Regions from separate parts of the Aquitalea pelogenes genome, predicted to be linked through region 2. Evidence: predicted binding sites of a transcription regulator. Region 2 holds the regulator's gene; each other region holds the start of a gene.
The links. The regulator FNR, encoded in region 2, switches genes on or off when oxygen is low (the NO sensors DNR and NnrR bind a similar motif). The targets are predictions, from matches to a motif close to TTGATNNNNATCAA.
Positions count from the first base shown of each region.

Region 1: ubiU (ubiquinone anaerobic biosynthesis protein UbiU) is a predicted target of FNR. The motif match lies at 2,481-2,494, and genes of this name have one in related genera.
Region 3: ACE3SE_RS03655 (4-hydroxyproline epimerase) is a predicted target of FNR. The motif match lies at 2,602-2,615, and genes of this name have one in related genera.

Region 1 covers NZ_JAYSDA010000014.1:83,665-87,985, reverse strand. Annotated here, with positions in the region: gene ubiT (ubiquinone anaerobic biosynthesis accessory factor UbiT) at 1-433, opposite strand, end outside; gene ACE3SE_RS12655 (U32 family peptidase) at 420-1,349, opposite strand; gene ubiU (ubiquinone anaerobic biosynthesis protein UbiU) at 1,404-2,420, opposite strand; gene ACE3SE_RS12645 (SirB2 family protein) at 2,564-2,947, opposite strand; gene recC (exodeoxyribonuclease V subunit gamma) at 3,041-4,321, shown strand, end outside.
Region 2 covers NZ_JAYSDA010000019.1:76,541-80,861, reverse strand. Annotated here, with positions in the region: gene hemN (oxygen-independent coproporphyrinogen III oxidase) at 1-1,032, opposite strand, end outside; gene fnr (fumarate/nitrate reduction transcriptional regulator Fnr) at 1,145-1,891, shown strand; gene ACE3SE_RS14915 (flavodoxin family protein) at 2,018-2,476, opposite strand; gene ACE3SE_RS14910 (DUF1853 family protein) at 2,473-3,405, opposite strand; gene ACE3SE_RS14905 (RNA methyltransferase) at 3,383-4,147, opposite strand; gene ACE3SE_RS14900 (inositol monophosphatase family protein) at 4,289-4,321, shown strand, end outside.
Region 3 covers NZ_JAYSDA010000003.1:65,076-69,396, forward strand. Annotated here, with positions in the region: gene ACE3SE_RS03645 (heavy metal translocating P-type ATPase) at 1-1,665, shown strand, start outside; gene ACE3SE_RS03650 (AraC family transcriptional regulator) at 1,679-2,482, opposite strand; gene ACE3SE_RS03655 (4-hydroxyproline epimerase) at 2,790-3,716, shown strand; gene ACE3SE_RS03660 (dihydrodipicolinate synthase family protein) at 3,777-4,321, shown strand, end outside.

The DNA.
Region 1 (4,321 bases), on a different contig from region 2:
ACACGGCCATGAAGCGTTGCAGCGGTGTGGCGCTCCAGTCCACGCTGTCCAGCAGGTTCTTCACGATCAGCCCCAGCTCGGTATCCCCTTCAATCACCAGTTTGCGGTTGAAGAACAGGGTGTCCGGGTCTTCTTCGCGCAGCATCATGCGGGCAAAGTCGGCCAGGTTGGCCGCCAGGCGCAGGTCGGGTTCTGATGGGGTGCTGTCCACGCTGAAACGTGCGTCGTCTGCGGTGAAGCGCAGGTGCATGTCGGCATCCAGAATATGGACTTCAAAGCTGTGCCCGGCCAGCAGGCTCATGTCTACCGGCAGGATGTCGCGCTTTTTCAGTTGGTTCAGCGTGGTGACCAGCGCCCAGCAGGGCGGTGTGCTGGGCAGTTTGCCCAGTATGCTGGCCAGCTTTGCCGGCAGGGTCAGGTCAGGAATGTGCATGGCTGGTTTCTCCTATGGCGCTGATGCCGGCACTGCCGCGCCAGTAACCGTCCACCAGCAGGCTGTCGGAATACGGGCTTAGGTCCACTTCGCCGGTAGTGCGTGATTCGATGGCAGCAACAGCCTGCTGGTAGCCCTGTACTACCTGGGCCGTGTGTTGCCACTGCGGGCTGATGCGCAGGGCGGTAATGCCCATGGCGCTGATGTCAGCCAGGTGTGGCAGCAGGGACTGGCAGCCGTCGGACATGGTCTGGATGCCGTTGATGGTGAGGAAGGCCTGTTGTTCGCGCGTGTTCAGGCGCAGGCCGTCCGGGTGCTCCATGCAGCGGAACTGGCAGTCGTCCTTGGACAGGTTGTAATGCCGCGCGGTGAAGCAGCGCGCGGACAGTGCCAGTGGCAGCCTGCCCCAGGCAAACAGCTCGGTTTCGATCTGTACGCCATTGAACGCCGCCTGACCCAGCACGGCAGACAGGGTGTCACGGTCCATTTCCACCGGTGGAATCCAGCGCCGCGCGCCCAGTGAGCGGATCAGCGCCAGGGTGTCGGCGTTGTAGATATTCAGGTGATGACCGGCAACAAAGGGCTGGCCTTGTTGCTGCGCCAGCCGGGCTGCGCCCAGATCATTGGCTTCCAGCTGCAGTTCGCCGTTTTCCACCAGCTTGCGCAGGCGGCGCAAGTCGGATTCGCTTTCGATCAGCGCCTGGCTGGACAGCACCACCTGGCGTCCGCTCTGGGCCAGTTCGCGTCCCAGGCTGATCCAGTCCTGGCCGCGCAATTGCTGGCGGCGCGAGCAGACCGCCTCGCCCAGATAAATGGTTTCCAGCGGCCAGTCGGCGGCCTCGCTGTAAAAGCGCAGGATATCGTCGCGGGACCAGTAAAACAGTACCGGGCCCAGTGTCAGTTGCAATTTTTTCATATCAGGCCTGCTTGTGAGGCCGGCATGGCAGCTTGCCCGCCGGCACACGGTATGTCATTTCCAGGGCCGGTTGTAGGCACCCAGCGTCTGCTGCTGGCCTTCCGCCAGCTTGGACAGGGCCTGGGTCCAGGCGGGCTTGACGGCAAAGCGCTGCTTGTCCCGGCCTGCGGCATCCAGCGCCTCGCGCAGGGTGCGGGTGACCTGGGCCACGTAGGCCGGGCTGCGCTGGCGGCCTTCCACCTTGATGGCGGCCACACCGATGTCGATGATCTGCGGCAGCATGCTCATCACGTTCAGGCTGGTGGGTTCTTCCAGTGCGTAGTAGGTATCGCCTTCCACCTCAAAACGGCCTTTGCACAAGGTGGGGTAGCCCGCCGGTTCGCCCTGCTGGTATTCGTCGATCAGGATGCCGTTCAGCCTTGCTCCCAGTGCTTGCTGGCCATGTTCCCAGCGCACGAACTTGGCGGGCGAGCACACGCCATGGCTGTTGGGTGATTCGCCGGTGGCATAGCTGGACAGCAGGCAGCGGCCTTCCACCATCACGCACAGGCTGCCAAAGCCGAATACCTCGATTTCCACATTGGTGTGGTCAATCACTTGCTTGACCTGGTCCAGCGTCAGCACGCGCGGCAGGACAGCTCGGCGGATGTCGAACATGTCCTGGGCCAGCTTGATGGCTTCGTAATTGGTGGCGGAGCTTTGCACCGACATGTGCAGGCGCAGGTCCGGGTAACGGTCGCGCGCGTATTTCATCAGGCCGATGTCGGCCAGGATGATGGCGTCCACGCCCAGTGCCGCCCCTTCGTCGATGGCGCGATGCCAGCGGCTGATGTCACCGCCCTGGGCATAGGTGTTGATGGCCAGCAGCACCTTGCGGCCATGCTGGTGCGCGTAGTGGATGCCTTCGCGGGCGGTGCGGTCGTCAAAATTCAGCCCGGCAAAATTACGGGCATTGGTATCGTTTTTCAGGCCGAGGTAGACGGTGTCGGCACCGTTATCCACGGCTGCCTTGAGGGCAGGCAGGCTGCCCGCCGGACAAACCAGCTCCGGCAGGGGGCGTGTGGCAGGCATGATGGCAAAATGTCGGCAATTGAAACCGCCAGACATTAGCAGAGCGTTGCAGCGCGGGACTTGTTCTGGGTCAAGTCGCCGGGATGGTGTGGGGCTGGGCGTGGCCGGGATGGCACAGGCCATCCCTCATCCGGGAGTCCGGGTCAGAACGGCAGCACCAGCTTGGTCTTGGCCACCAGCACGATATACGCCACCACCAGCAGCGCACAGAGCAGGGCGATGCTGCGTATCTGCTTGGTGCGGCCGCGCTTCAGCGCAATGGTACCCAGCGCCACATAAGCCAGCAGGCCGGCTATCTTGGCCAGCAGCCATGGCGTTTGCAGCAGCGGCCAGGCGCCCACCACCACCAGGGTGATGCCCAGTGCCAGTAGCGCGGTATCAATTACGTGCGGCAGGATGCGCAGCAGCTTGCTGGCCAGGATTTGCTGTTTGTCGGCCAGCATCAGCCCGCCACGCAGCGCGAACAGGGTGATGGTGAGATAGGCCATGCCCATGTGGGCGTGTTTGAGAATCTGGTAAGTGTTCATGCCTGCGTCTGCCATTTATGCCTTCTGCATGGGGTGATGAGGGCCAAAGGCTGATGGTACACTGAAGCCTTCGTTTCATCAGCGTTCCCGACCATGCTTTTTCTCTATCAGTCCAATCGTCTGGAGCAATTGGGCCAGCTTTATGCCGCCATGTTGCAGGCACAGCCGCTGAGTGACCCGTTTGCCGCCGAAACGGTGATCGTGCAAAGCCGGGGCATGGGGCGCTGGATGACGCTGGACCTGGCGCAGCAATGCGGCATTGCCGCCAATACCGACTTTGTCTTGCCCGCTGCCTTTGCCTGGCGGCTGATGCAAAAGGCCATTCCCGGCTTGCCGCGCAAGTCATCGTTCAGCCCGGAAGTGCTGAGCTGGCGCCTGATGGAACTGCTGCCCACCCTGCAAGGCGAGGTGTTTGCCCCCTTGCAGCGCTATGCCGCCGGTGGCGAGGCCGCCGCGTTCGAGCTGGCCGGCAAGGTGGCCGATATTTTCGACCAGTACCTGGTGTTCCGCCCGGACTGGATCCGCGCCTGGGAAGCCGGAGAACGACTGGACCTGGGCGATGACGAAGCCTGGCAGGCCGCGCTGTGGCAGCAACTGGCAGCACAGGACCCGGCCCGTCACCGCGTACGCATGCTGGATGAATTCTTTGCCGCCTTGCGGCCGGAACACCTGCCGGAGCGCATCACCCTGTTTGGCATTGCCAGCCTGGCACCGATGTATCTGGCGCTGATCAAGCGGCTGGCCGAACTGACTGATGTCTGCCTGTTCACCCTCAACCCCTGCGAAGCTTACTGGGGCGATATTGTCGATAACCGGCGCAAGCTCAAGCTGCGGGAAAAGGGCGATCTGTTCGCCACCGAAGGCCACCCGCTGCTGGCCTCGCTAGGCAAGCAGGGGCGCGACTTTTTCGAGCTGATTGCTGCCGATGCCGAGCTGGACGCCCGGCCCCTGTTTGCCGAACCGGCCGGTGACAGCCTGCTGGCGCGCTTGCAGCGCGACATCCTGCAATTGCAGATGCCGGGTGAGGATGGCCAGTGGCTGGCGGCGGAAGACGGCTCGGTGGAGCTGCATGCCACCCACGGTCCGATGCGCGAACTGGAAGTACTGAAAGACCGGCTGCTGGCCATGCTGGCGGAAGACCCCTCGCTCAGTAGCGCCGACATTGCCGTGCTGACACCGGACATCAACAGCTATGCACCGTATATCGACGCGGTGTTTGGCAAGCGCGACGATGCGCCCAGCCTGCCCTATGCCATTGCCGACCGGCAGGTGGAGCGGGAGGAACCCTTGCTGGCCGCCATCGGCACGCTGTTGCAGTTGCTGGATTCCCGCTTTGCTGCCGATCAGGTACTGGCCTTGCTGGACAGCCCGGCG
Region 2 (4,321 bases):
GCCAACCTTGCCGATGGACGACACGCCAAGGCCGATCATGTCGCAGTCGGCATGAGTGGAATAGCCCTGGAAATTGCGCTGCAGGCGGGCCTGGCGCAAGGCAATGGCCAGGTCATCTTCCGGCTTGGCAAAGTGGTCCATGCCAATGAATACATAGCCTGCATCCGCCAGGCTCTTTACCGCGTCCTGCAGGATGTCCAGCTTGGTGCTGGCGGCTGGCAGGTCCGCCTCGTTGATGCGCCGTTGCGGCATGAAAACGGTGGGCAAATGGGCATAGTTGTACAGCGCCAGGCGGTCCGGACTGATGGCAATCACCTTGTCCAGCGTGCGTTTGAGCGACTCGCGGGTTTGCAGCGGCAGGCCGTAGATCAGGTCCACACTGACCGACTTGAAGCCGGCTTCGCGCGCAGCCTCGATCACCTCCAGCGTTTCTTCCTCGCTTTGCACCCGGTTCACCGCGGCTTGCACCTGCGGGTCGAAGTCCTGAATGCCCACGCTCATGCGGTTGAAGCCCAGTCGCGCCAGATGATGCACGGTTTCACGACCCACCTTGCGCGGGTCGATCTCGATGGAATATTCTCCCTCCGGCAAAAATTCGAAGTGGGCACGCAACATGGTCATCAGGCGGTCCAGCTGCTCGTCGGACAGGAAGGTTGGCGTACCGCCGCCAAAGTGCAGCTGGATCAGCTTTTCCCGGCAGCCAAGCGAGGCGGCAACCAGCTTGATTTCCTTTTCCAGGTAATCGAGGTAGCGGTCGGCACGGCTCTTGTCCTTGGTAATGATCTTGTTGCAGCCGCAGTAGTAACATACCGTATTACAGAACGGTATATGAACGTACAATGATATTGCGTTCTGATGCATGCCCAGGTGGCGCTGCATCAGCCAGCTTTTATAGTCCTTCTCGCCAAACGCCGGGGTAAACCGGTCTGCGGTCGGGTAAGAAGTGTATCTTGGGCCGGAACCATCAAGACGTTCGATCAATGCTCGGTCGAACTCACAGTGGGTAGGCGAAAACGGATGGGTGGTGTGCATGTCGTCGGGTATTGATAGTCAAACGTCAGGTGGACTGGTAAATTTGCGGAAAACGTGCGAATTCCGCTTTGACAAGGGTCAAGCTTCTTTACAGGGTTGTACAAAACACGCGATGTCAGACCAACACCAACACACTCTGCACGCACTGAAGGTGTCCTGCTCCAACTGCAGTCTGCGCGAACTCTGCCTGCCCATCGGGCTGAACCGCGACGAAATGACGCAGCTGGATGCAGTTATCCGTCAGAGCCGCCGCCTCAAGCGCGGTGAATACCTGTTCCGCAGTGGCGAAGCCTTCAAGTCGCTGTTTGCCGTGCGCACCGGTTTCTTCAAGACCAGCGTGGCAAGCCAGGACGGTCGTGAACAAGTCACCGGCTTTCTGATGTCCGGCGAACTCATGGGCCTGGATGGCATCTCGTCCAATGTGCATGGCTGCGACGCCATTGCCCTGGAAGACAGCGAAGTCTGCGAACTGCCCTTCAACCGCATGGAAAGCCTGGGGCGCGACATTCCCAGCCTGCAACACCACTTTTTCCGGCTGATGAGCCGCGAAATCGTGCGTGACCAGAACGTCATGCTGCTCCTGGGCAACATGAAGGCAGAAGAACGTCTGGCTGCCTTCCTGCTGAACCTGTCACAGCGTCTGTCCACCCGCGGCTTTGCCGCCAACGATTTCATCCTGCGCATGAGCCGCGAGGAAATCGGCAGCTTCCTCGGCCTGAAACTGGAAACCGTCAGCCGTACGCTGTCCAAGTTCCAGCAGCAAGGCTGGCTGAGCGTGGACCACAAGCACATCCAGCTGATCAAGGCCGATGCACTCAAGGACCTGATCTCCGGTTGTACCCACGCCAACGGCGTATAAGCCGACAGGCACGGTAACAGCCATCCGGGCGGTGGGCGCAATGCGCCTTACCGCCCTTTTTGCATCTTCCGCCCATCAGGGCAGGCGCGCCATTCTCCGCAAGCACTAACTCTTCCGGGCAAGGTATTACCAGCGCCCGATCAGCATGCCGGCCACCAGTTGCTCGGCCCGTTCCGCCACTTCAGCCAGCTGCGCGGCGTCCGGCTCGCCGCGTACCACCACGGCGGGCAGCACTTCGTGCCAGCCATAGCCGGCGATGATGCGCCGCATGGCGTGCACGGCCCCCATGCCATCGTTACCGGCTGACACCAGCAAGAGGCAAGCCAGCCCCTCGGTGCGGCCCTGTGCGGGGTAGAAGGTGCGGTCAAAGAAATCTTTCATCTTGCCCGCCATATAGCCAAAATTCTCCGGCGTTGCCAGCACGATGCCGTCTGATGTCAGCAAATCATCCAGTGTGGCCTGCTCGGCGGGCAGGCAGTTGAACTGCAGGTCATCCGTCAGCTGCGCTACGCTGGCGCGCACGGCGTCAACCAGCTGCAAGGTGCGGCCGGTCTGGCTGGCATACAACAACAGCAAGCGCTTCATGCGGCGGGACTCCCTGGCAGCGTGGCCATCAATGCCTGCAGGCGCGTTGCTTCGGGCCAGCCTGGCGGCACCACGAAACCGCGCGCCACCTCCTCCCAGTAGCCATCGCCCAGCGGCAGCAACTCTGCCACCAGTTGCGGCACCACGGCCTGATGCAATTCCTGGCGCAGGCTGTGCTGTTCACGCACTTCGGCTTCGGCCACACGGGCCGGAGCCAGCCAGCTCAAGCGTGGCAACCACATCCAGCGTGATGCCGGGCTGCTACTGGGCCAGGGGTGCAATAGCGGGCTGAACCAGCCTTGCAGCTGATCCGCAGCCAGTGGCGGCATGGGACGGGACGGTCGGGAATAGAAAAACCAGCCGGCCAGCCGGGCCTGACTGGCGCAGGCCACAAAGTCTGGCGGCAACACGCGCCGGGCCAGGGGGTGGCGGGACAGCTGCAACTGCGCCTGCAATTTGCCTGCCTTCAGCAGCCAGGCATCGCGCAGACTGGGGCCTACCAGACTGTCCGGCCCCTCCCCCAGTTGCAGATAGAATTTGCTGGCGGTTTCCACGTGCAGTGGTTCGCCATCCAGCCGGATCAGGAAATCAAACTCGCCAATGGTGCGGCCGCTGGCGTCCCGTAGCGGCAGATTGGCGGCCACCAGCTCGATATGGGGCGCGAGGTGAAACCAGAAAGCCAGCAAGCGCTCGGCATAGTGGCCCAGACGGCGACAGGGCTGGTCGGCCAGCCAGGCATAGAGCGGTGCCGGGTCTTGCTCCAGCGCGGCCAGCAAGGCCGGGCCATCCGGGCCCAGCAGGCGTTGTGGCGAAAGATTGCAGCCGCTATCCCAGGGGGCAGGTGCGGTCAGCAGGAAAGCCAGATCACGCAGCGCAGGCTGCGTGTAAGGCAGATAAAAACCGCGATCAGGATTCGCCGCCGTGCTCATGGCCGTCTGCCACGCGCTGGATCTGCTTCATCAGGCCACGCAGGATGTCCACCTCGTCGCGCAGCATGCCGGAACGGTTGAACAGCGCGCGCATGCGGCGCATCAGTCGCTCGCTGTTACGGCGGCGGTAGTAGCCGATGGCATCCATGGTCTGGTCCAGATGCTGGCAGAAGCCTTCCACCTCGCCCAGGCTGGCGGTTTCGCTTTCCGGACGCAGGTATTCCACGTCAACGCCGGTATGGCTGAACAGCTCGTAAGTCATCACCTGCACCGCCATGGCCAGGTTGAGCGAGAAGTAATCCGGGTTGCCCGGAATGGTAACCAGCCGGTTGCACTGCTCCACTTCTTCAATCGACAGGCCGAAGGTTTCATTGCCGAACACCAGCGCCACCTGTTCGCCATCGCGCGCACGGGCCACCAGTTCGGGCGTGGTTTCGCGCGGAGTGGACAGTGGCGTGGTCAGCTCGCGGCGGCGGCTGGTAAGCGCGCAGGCCACGGTGACGTCGCTGAGCGCCTCACTGAGGCTCGCCACCACGGTGGCGCTCTCCAGCACATCCACGGCACCGGAGGCCAGGGCATTGGCTTCATCGCTGGGAAACACTTTGGGTTCAACCAGATACAGGCGGGTCAGCCCCATGGTTTTCATCGCCCGTGCGGCCGAACCGATATTGCCCGGATGGTTGGGCCGAGCCAACACGATGCGAATGTTTTTCAGAAAATCAGGTACTTGGGGTTTATTCATCAGCAGTTTCACATTAAAATGGCGGGCATATCAAAAAGCCCGCGCGCTCGCGCCGGCTTTTTTTGTTCCTTAACCCAGATTGTTACTGTCAGATGTCGAGCCATGTTGGCTGACATCTGCTATCCGTTCTAGAGGCCGTCAATGCATCCGATGCTCAATATCGCGGTTAAAGCC
Region 3 (4,321 bases), on a different contig from region 2:
GGCATTGTCCGCATGGTGGAGCAGGTGGGCCGTGCCAAGGCTCCGGTGATGCGGCTGGCAGACCGCTATGCCTTCTGGTTCATTCCGCTGGCCCTGTTGCTGGCGGGTGGGGCCTGGCTGGTCAGTGGCGATGTATTGCGTGCCCTGGCCGTGCTGGTGGTGGCGACACCTTGTCCCTTGCTGCTGGCGGTGCCGGTGGCGATGATTTCCGGCATTTCGCAGTGTGCTGGCCGTGGTGTGCTGGTGAAAAGCAGTGAAGTGCTGGAGGCGCTGGCGCGCGCCACGCTGCTGTTTTTCGACAAGACCGGCACGCTGACCGGTGGCAAGGCCAGGCTGGTGGCCATTCATGTGCCGGATGGCGCAGCAACCGACGATGTATTGCGGCTGGCCGCCGCGCTGGACCAGATGTCCAACCATGTAATGGCCACCGCAGTGGTGCAGGCGGCGCATGAACGCGGCCTGGGCAAGCTGCCGTTGCCGACGGCGGTCAACGAGGTGGCCGGTGCCGGGCTGAGCGGCGAGCTGGAAGGCCGGCGCGTGGTGCTGGGCAGTCTGGCTTATGTCAGCAGCCAGCTGCCGTCCTTGTCGCCCTGGGCGCAGTCCTTGCAGGCAAGGCTGGATATGGAAGGGGCCAGCGTGGTGTATGTTGCCTGCGATGGCGTATTGCTGGGTGCGCTGGAACTGGCCGACCGCTTGCGGCTGGAAACCCCGCGTGCGCTGCGCATGCTCAAGCGCTGCGGTGTCAGCCATATCGCCATGCTGTCCGGTGACCGGCAGGATGTGGCCGAGGCGATTGGCCACGGCATTGGCGTGGACGAAGTGTTTGCCGGTTTGCAACCGCAAGACAAGCTGGCCCACATCCATCAGGCCAGAGCGCGCGGTGTCACGCTGATGGTGGGGGATGGCGTCAACGACGCTCCCGCCTTGCGTGCGGCCGATGTCGGCGTGGCAATGGGTGCGCAAGGGGCTGCAGCCGCCGCGGAAAGTGCAGGGGTGGTGCTACTCAACGACCGGCTGGACCGGCTGGCCGAAACGGTGATGGTGGCCCAGCGCAGCATGGCGATTGCCCGCCAGTCGGCGGTGGCCGGCATGGGTCTTTCGCTGCTGGCCATGCTGGCCGCCGCGCTGGGCTGGCTGCCACCGGTATACGGTGCGGTGTTGCAAGAGCTGATCGACGTGGCGGTGATCGTGAATGCGCTGCGCGCCCTGTCGCCACCTGCCGGTCTGGGCCAGCAGCAGAAACTGACGGTGGAAACCGTGGCGCAACTGAACGAGGAACATGCGCTGCTCAACCCGCTATTGCAGCAACTGGCAGCACTGGCACGCGCCGTCCCGCAACTGGAGCACAGCCAGTTGCGGGCCGAACTGGACCAGTTGCAAACCCTGCTGCACGAGCGCCTGCTACCGCATGAGCAAAAGGAAGAAGGGCAGCTTTACCCGGCCATGGCGCGGCTGTTGGGCGGCGAGGACCCGCTGGCCGCACTCAGTCGCAGTCATCAGGAAATATTCCGCCAGTCGCGCCGCCTGACCATGCAGATAGAGGCCTTGCCGGTACCCGCCTCGCCGCTGGAATTACAGGAGTTGCAACGCACCCTGTACAGCCTGGACACCATTTTGCAGCTGCATTTTGCCCAGGAAGACGAGCTGTACCAGAGCATGAGCTGAACGCTCGCATCCCTTACAGGGGGGCGGGGGAGCGACTGCTGTCCTGGCCATGCAGTTGCTGACGGTACTGGCGCGGGGTAAAGCCGGTCAGCGCCTTGAACTGGCGGCTGAAGGCGCTGTGGTCGGTGTAGCCGCAGTGCAGTGCTACATCGGTGATGGCCATGTCACCGTGCAACAGGCGGTGGGCATGTTCCAGCCTGGCCTTGTGAATCATCTGGCGCGGGGTCAGGTGAAACACTTTCTTGCAGTAGCGTTCCAGCTGGGCGGGGGAGACGCCGGCAATGGCGGTCAGCTCGTCCATGCTGATGGAACGGCTGAAGTGGCTGCGGATGAACTCGTCCACCGCCACCAGCCGGGTGTAGGCGGGGTGGGTCTTGCTGGCGGCCTGCAAATCCAGCGAGATGCCGATCAGCCCGATGATGTCGCCCGCCGCACTGTATAGCGGCCATTTGTAAGTCAGGCACCAGCCGGGCTCCCGGCTGTTGAACAAATGCAGTTCCAGCTGGCTTTCCAGTACCAGCCCGTCCTTCAACACCTTGATGTCTTGCGCGGTATAGCCCGGCCCCAGCTGCGAGGGAAACACCTCGGCGCTGGTCTTGCCCAGCAAGGGTTGCAGGCTTTTCAGCCCGCAGCGTTCCACCAGTGTCTGGTTGGCCAGCAGATAGCGGGCCTGTGCGTCCTTGATGAAGATGGCGGCATTGGGGATCAGGTTCAGTACCGGCAGCAGCGGTCCCAGTGCGCCCAGCAGACTGTCCAGGCTGGCCGGACGTGTTTGTTGCTGCCAGTTGGCAATGCTGTCCAGCAGTTCCCCTGTCAAGGTTTTCCCTTCCTTGTCTTGTGCGTTTGTCCGGTCTGTCACCGGGCATGGCGGCACAGTCCTGTCTTGCCCATTGTGCTGCAAAAACAGCAATTGTGCTGATTTCGTCATTGTCGCTGATGATAAGCATCAAGATTCCCGGCAGCAATAACGCCATTCTATGCAGGTGCTGACGAAGACGGGTTCGGCGTGAAGATGCAATGGAATCAATACCCTGCATGGTATTGCTGCATCGGGTTTTCACAGGGCATGCCAAGGGTGCATTCCTGCCGACCGTCATTCAAGGTCTTACCGAATGGACAAGCTTATGCAAGAGATACACATCATCGATTCCCACACCGGCGGCGAACCCACCCGGCTGGTGATGCGAGGTTTTCCCGATATCGGCGGTGGCAGCATGGCCGATCAGCGCGACGCATTGCGCCAGCAGCACGACCAATGGCGCCGCGCCTGTTTGCTGGAGCCGCGTGGCAGCGAGGTACTGGTGGGCGCGCTGTATTGCCCGCCAGTGTCGCCGGACGCCACTTGCGGGGTGATCTTCTTCAACAACACCGGGTATCTGGGCATGTGCGGCCACGGCACCATCGGCCTGATTGCCTCGCTGCATTACCAGGGCCTGATTGCACCGGGCGTGCACAAGATCGACACCCCGGTGGGACAGGTCAGCGCCACCCTGCATGAGGATGGTGCGGTGACGCTGGGCAATGTACCGGCTTACCGTTATCGCCAGCAGGTGGCGGTGAACGTGCCCGGCTACGGCGTGTTTCACGGTGACATTGCCTGGGGTGGCAACTGGTTCTTCCTGGTGTCCGAACACGGCATGGTGCTGGACATGGCCAATGTCGAGGCACTCACCGCCTTCACCTGGGCCATGTTGCAAGCGCTGGAAGCACAGGGCATCACCGGGGCCGATGGCGCGCTGATCGACCACGTGGAGCTGTTTGCCGACGATGCCAGCGCCGACAGCCGCAATTTCGTGATGTGCCCGGGCAAGGCGTACGACCGCTCGCCCTGCGGCACCGGTACCAGTGCCAAGCTGGCTTGCCTGGCTGCCGACGGCAAACTGGCCGAAGGCGAAAGCTGGGTACAGGCCGGCATCACCGGCAGCCAGTTCATCGGCCATTACCAGCGTGAGGGCGATTTCATCCGCCCCTTCATTACCGGCCGCGCCTTCGTCACCGCCAGCGCCACGCTGCTGATCGACCCGCAAGACCCTTTCGCCTGGGGCATCTGAGCCCCGCGCTGCACAGACAACACCCCATACACACACATACAAGCTGCAAGGAGCAAAACAATGAGCGACAACATTTTCACCGGCTGCATCCCGGCCCTGATGACCCCGTGTACCGCCGAGCGCAAGCCGGATTTTGACGCGCTGGTGGCAAAGGGCCGCGAGCTGATTGCCGCCGGCATGAGCGCGGTGGTGTATTGCGGCTCGATGGGCGACTGGCCGCTCTTGACCGAAGCCGAGCGTCAGGAAGGCGTGGCCCGGCTGGTGGCTGCCGGCGTGCCTACCATTGTCGGCACCGGTGCGGTGAACACCCGCGAGGCGGTATCCCATGCCGCCCATGCCGCCCGCGTTGGCGCACATGGCCTGATGGTGATTCCGCGCGTGCTGTCGCGTGGTGCGTCCCCGACCGCGCAAAAGGCCCACTTTTCCGCCATTCTGGCCGCTGCGCCCAACTTGCCTGCAGTCATCTACAACAGCCCTTATTACGGCTTTGCCACCCGTGCTGATTTGTTCTTCGAACTGCGCCGCAGCTATCCCAACCTGATCGGCTTCAAGGAATTCGGCGGTGCCGCCGACATGCGCTACGCCGCCGAGCACATCACCTCGCA